2 regions of the Streptomyces sp. NPDC048417 genome follow, and region 2 is predicted to be linked to the other one. Evidence: riboswitches for the same ligand, from Rfam matches in the RefSeq annotation. Region 2 holds a riboswitch; the other holds the start of a gene.

What was found. Region 2 has a riboswitch for cyclic di-AMP ahead of AB0D59_RS42645 (M23 family metallopeptidase). Riboswitches for the same ligand answer to the same signal wherever they lie in the genome.
Positions count from the first base shown of each region.
Region 1: it holds a riboswitch for cyclic di-AMP, as region 2 does, so the genes downstream of both, AB0D59_RS13750 (transglycosylase SLT domain-containing protein) here and AB0D59_RS42645 (M23 family metallopeptidase) in region 2, are expected to answer to the same signal.

Region 1 is NZ_JBEZKI010000007.1:233,457-235,843, reverse strand. Features, by position in the region: cyclic di-AMP (ydaO/yuaA leader) riboswitch at 1,054-1,249, shown strand; gene AB0D59_RS13750 (transglycosylase SLT domain-containing protein) at 1,255-1,743, shown strand; gene AB0D59_RS13745 (HAD family hydrolase) at 1,753-2,387, opposite strand, start outside.
Region 2 is NZ_JBEZKI010000038.1:23,513-25,899, reverse strand. Features, by position in the region: gene AB0D59_RS42645 (M23 family metallopeptidase) at 425-1,180, opposite strand; cyclic di-AMP (ydaO/yuaA leader) riboswitch at 1,193-1,356, opposite strand; gene AB0D59_RS42640 (pitrilysin family protein) at 1,603-2,387, opposite strand, start outside.

The sequences.
Region 1 (2,387 bases), on a different contig from region 2:
ACGAGGACCTCCGCACGACGTTCGCCGTCCGAACGTCGCTCCCCACGCGCACGCGCGCGTGGCGCCCAGTGGCGGACGAGCCCGGACTTGCCTCGACCGACGGACGGGGCTGGCCTCGACCGTCGAGCGGCCGACAGCGCGGCCCCGGTGCAACGCGAGCGTCGGCACGGTCGGTACCTCCTGAGACGGCTGCATGTCCCTCCGGACGGCGGCCCTCGCACCCGAGCCGCTCAAGGCGGTCGCCGTGGCCCTCCACGGACGGCCACTATGACAACGACGCGCGGTGCGGCGGAGGTTCCGCCCTCACGGTGGACACACGCGCGTGGACGGCCGCGCCGCCCGCCGCCGGGTCGGTGAGCCCGCCACCCCCTGCTCCGACGTGAGCGGAATCACGTACGCCCGTCACAGGTGAACTCCCGGCGGATTCCAAGCCCTTGGGTCGCCCGACGGCCTTCGAGACGCCCGGGCGGACGAAGCCTCCGGGCGTCAACCTCCCCACCGCGCACGATCAGCGGCACGCGCGCGTACCCGGGCCGCACGGAGTTCACGAGGGCGCGCCGGAGAGGCCACACGACCGGATGAACCGGCTGCACAGAACCCGCTGCCGAGCCACACCCGACCGGACCCCACCGGTTCGGCCCATCGAGCCGGAATTCCACCGAACAAGGCAATTCGGACAATCTCCCGAATTGCCTGTGACGCGGGCCACTTCTTCCACCCCAATCACTGCAATCCGCACGAATGACTGCGAGGCACTTTTCCGCTGATGCCGGGAAAAACGGATTCCGCGAATCCCTCTTGTCCGATTCGCCTTAATTGCCGTTTCGTGAAGTAGGTCACGTGGCCCGGAGTGCCACAAAGGCGGTAAGGCGACCCTTCCTCACCTTTCCCTGTGGGCGAGTTGAGGATTGGCAGCCGCAAAGGATCAAGCGGCCTATACGACTCAGATCAAGGTCAATCGGCGTGTTGTGTGAATCAGGTACTTGTTCCGGACATGTGCTCTCGCATACGTTCCCGCTCGCCGGGCGGACGCCGAATCCTGCCGCCGCCCGTCGTGACCCATCGACGAGTCCATTCGCACGGCAGGAGCGGGGAAACCAGGTAAGTCGCCGGACCGGGCGACCGATGTCACCGACGGACGTCGTACCGGAACGGCTAGGGGTGAAGTCGCCTCGCCTCAGGGCGGAGCGGCCGGGCACTCCCCGGGCCCGAACCCGACAGCTCACCCCGCAGGCGACGGAGAGGAACCACGACATGTCTGCTGCCGCCCAGCACCGCCGTCCCCGCCGTAACCGCATCGTCCGCAAGCTCGCCGTCGTCGGTAGCGGCGCCGCCGTTCTCGCCCTGCCGCTCATCGGGGCGACCGCCGCCTCCGCCGCCACTTCCACCACCTCGACGGCTTCCACGACGCTTGCCGGGTACCCGAACAACCTCGACGGCTGGATCCGCGAGTCGCTCGCGATCATGGCCGAGAAGAACATCCCGGGTTCCTACAACGGCATCTACCGCAACGTGATGCGTGAGTCCTCCGGCAACCCGCAGGCCATCAACCTCTGGGACTCCAACGCGGCCGCCGGCATCCCCTCCAAGGGTCTGCTCCAGGTGATCGACCCGACGTTCAAGACCTACCACGTGGACGGCACGTCGTTCGACATCTACGACCCGGTCGCGAACATCACCGCCGCCTGCAACTACGCCGCCGCGCGGTACGGCTCGATGGACAACGTGCACGGCGCGTACTGACCGGCGCCGTCAGCCGAAGAGTCTTTCGAGGACGACGGCGATGCCGTCGTCCTCGTTCGACAAAGTGATCTCGTCGGCCACCGCCTTGAGTTCGAGATGGGCGTTGGCCATGGCCACCCCGTAGGACGCCCAGTCGAACATGGGGATGTCGTTGGGCATGTCCCCGAAGGCGACGGCCTGTTCGGGGCTCAGCCCCAGATGGTCGGCGGCCAGCGCCAGCCCGGTCGCCTTGGTCACCCCGCACGGCTGGAGCTCGACGGTTCCCGGCCCCGACATGGTGACCGTCGCCAGCGATCCCACCACCGCGCGCGCGGTCGCCGCCAGTTCGTCGTCGGACAGGGTGTGGTGGCGCAGCAGCACCTTGCTGATGGGCGCGCACCACAGGTCGTCGCGCCGGTCGACGCGCAGCGCGGGCAGCGTGGGGTGGGGCATCAGATAGCCCGGCTCGATGAGCGTGAGCCCGTCCACGCCGTCCTGGTCGACCGCCGCGTACACCTGCCCGACCTCGGCCTCGATCTTGCCGAGGGCGGTCTCCGCCAGTTCCCGGTCCAGGGTGACCGACCACAGCAGCCGGTCAGCGCCGGCGTCGTACACCTGCGCGCCCTGGCCGCAGACCGCGAGACCCGTGCAGCCGAGGTCGTCCA
Region 2 (2,387 bases):
CGGCCCTGAATCCATGCATATTTTTTGGACACCGGGGTCACGAAAACGACGAAAGCCCCGGCTCGGGGGGCCGGGGCTTCGGGACTGCCGCCCTGTGGCGTCACGTGTTCATCGTCGGGGGCGCGCGGTCGGAGATATGTGGTGCGCCCGCGCGGAAACCTTCATGCGGCGCTCGGGGCGGAGGCGCACACGCCAGGGGGCTCGCGCGAGAGGTGCACGCCGGGGTCGCGCGGGAGCGGTGCACGCAGGGTGCTCGGAGAACGCACACGCCGTGGTGACATGCTCGCGCGCCCCGCGCCCCGCGCCCCGCGCCCCGCGCCCCGCGCCCCCGCGCCCCCGCGAGGGCTGCGCGGGGCGTGCGCGCCGTAACCCGCGCGGGGCGTGCGCGCGGTATTCGCGCGCCGAGCGTGCGCGCCGTGGTCGGTCAGACGTTCACGCCGTGCTTGCGGAGGTAGGCGACCGGGTCGACGTCCGAGCCGTACTCCGGGGTCGTGCGGGCCTCGAAGTGGAGGTGGGGGCCGGTCACGTTGCCGGTCGCGCCGGAGAGGCCGATCTGCTGGCCCGGGGTGACCTTCTGGCCCACCGAGACGCCGATCGACGACAGGTGGCCGTACTGGGTGTACATGCCGTCGGCCATCTTGATGACGATCTGGTTGCCGTAGGACCCGCCCCAGCCGGTGGAGACGACCGTACCGGTGCCGACGGCGTGCACCACCGTGCCGGTGGCGGCGTGGAAGTCGATGCCGGTGTGGGCGCCGGAGGACCACAGGGAGCCGCCGGTCTTGTAGCCGGTGGAGACGTACGAGTCGGAGATCGGCGCGACGAAGGCGTTGAGGCGCTTGCGCTCCGCCTCCCGCGCGGCGCGTACCTCGGCCTCGCGCTCCTTCTTGGCCTTCTCCACGGCCTTCTTGCGCGCGGCCTCCTCGGCCGCCTTGCGCTCGGCGGCGGCCTGCTGCGCGGCGGCCTGGGCGTCGATCTGGTCGGCGACCGAGTCGCTGACGGTGATGACCGGGGTGAGGCCGGTCTGCTCGACGGAGTTCTCGGCGGCGAGCGCCGGGGCGGCCGAGACGGTGCCGATGACACCCGTGGTGGTGAGGGCCGCGATGCCGGCGGCCTGCGCGGTGGTGCGCTTCACCCGGCCGGGACGACGGTGCTTCCCGGAGGCGCACATGAACGCCATGTAGAGGCTGGTCCTTTCCTTCCCTCTCGCCTACCGGGTTAGCTGACGGGTTCGGAGCAGGAAGGTCTCCTACGGGCCCCCTCGCGGCTCGCGCGGGCGCCCGATTCACCCCAGGGACTGCGTGGGTCCCCGGCTCCCCTGGCTCGCGCCGTACGGGGACTCGGCGATGGCTGTCCGGTGCCGCGGGCGCGGCGCACTGCCTGACGAACAGCCCGGAAGAACCTACGAGGACGTCCTCGCAATGCTCAAACGGATCACGTCTTTTGTCGCGCATCCCACAGGGCAGACAGGCAACCTCCGCCCTAATTCGGACATTCGGCGGCCCTGGTGACGCACCAGTCACCAGGGCCGCTTCACGCGCGCGTGCCGCTCGTCCGGACGCGCTGGTTGCTTCGCCGCTCGCTTCGCTCGGCTTGCTCCGCCTACTCCGCGGCGACGACCGTCACTTCGCCGATGCCGAGGGCCTCGACGGGCTCCTTGATCTGCGCCGCGTCGCCGACGAGGACGGTCACCAGGTGGTCGACCGGGAAGGCGTTCACGACCGCCGCGGTGGCCTCCACGGTGCCGGTGGCGGCCAGTTGCCGGTAGAGCGTGGCCTGGAAGTCGTCGGGCAGATGCTGCTCGACCTGGTCGGCCAGGGTGCCGGCGACGGCCGCCGCCGTCTCGTACTTGAGCGGTGCCACGCCGACGAGGTTCTGCACGGCGACGTCGCGCTCGGCGTCCGTGAGTCCCCCGGAGGCGAGGGTGCGCAGCACCGTCCACAGGTCGTCGAGCGCCGGGCCGGTGTTCGGGGTGTCCACGGAGCCGCTGATGGCGAGCATCGCGGCGCCGCTGCCGTCGGGGGCGGACCGCAGGACCTGCCCGAAGGCACGGACGCCGTAGGTGTAGCCCTTCTCCTCGCGCAGGACGCGGTCCAGGCGCGAGGTGAGGGTGCCGCCCAGGCAGTAGGTGCCAAGTACCTGGGCGGGCCAGACGCGGTCATGCCGGTCCGCACCGACGCGGCCGATGAGCAGTTGCGTCTGGACCGCTCCGGGGCGGTCCACGATGACGACACGGCCGGTGTCGTCGGCGGAGACCGGGGGCACGGGCCGGGGCTGGGCGGTGGAGCCGCGCCAGGCACCCAGGGTGTCGCCGAGCAGCTCGTCCAGGTCGATGCCGGTCAGGTCGCCGACGACGACCGCGGTGGCAGTGGCGGGCCGCACATGCC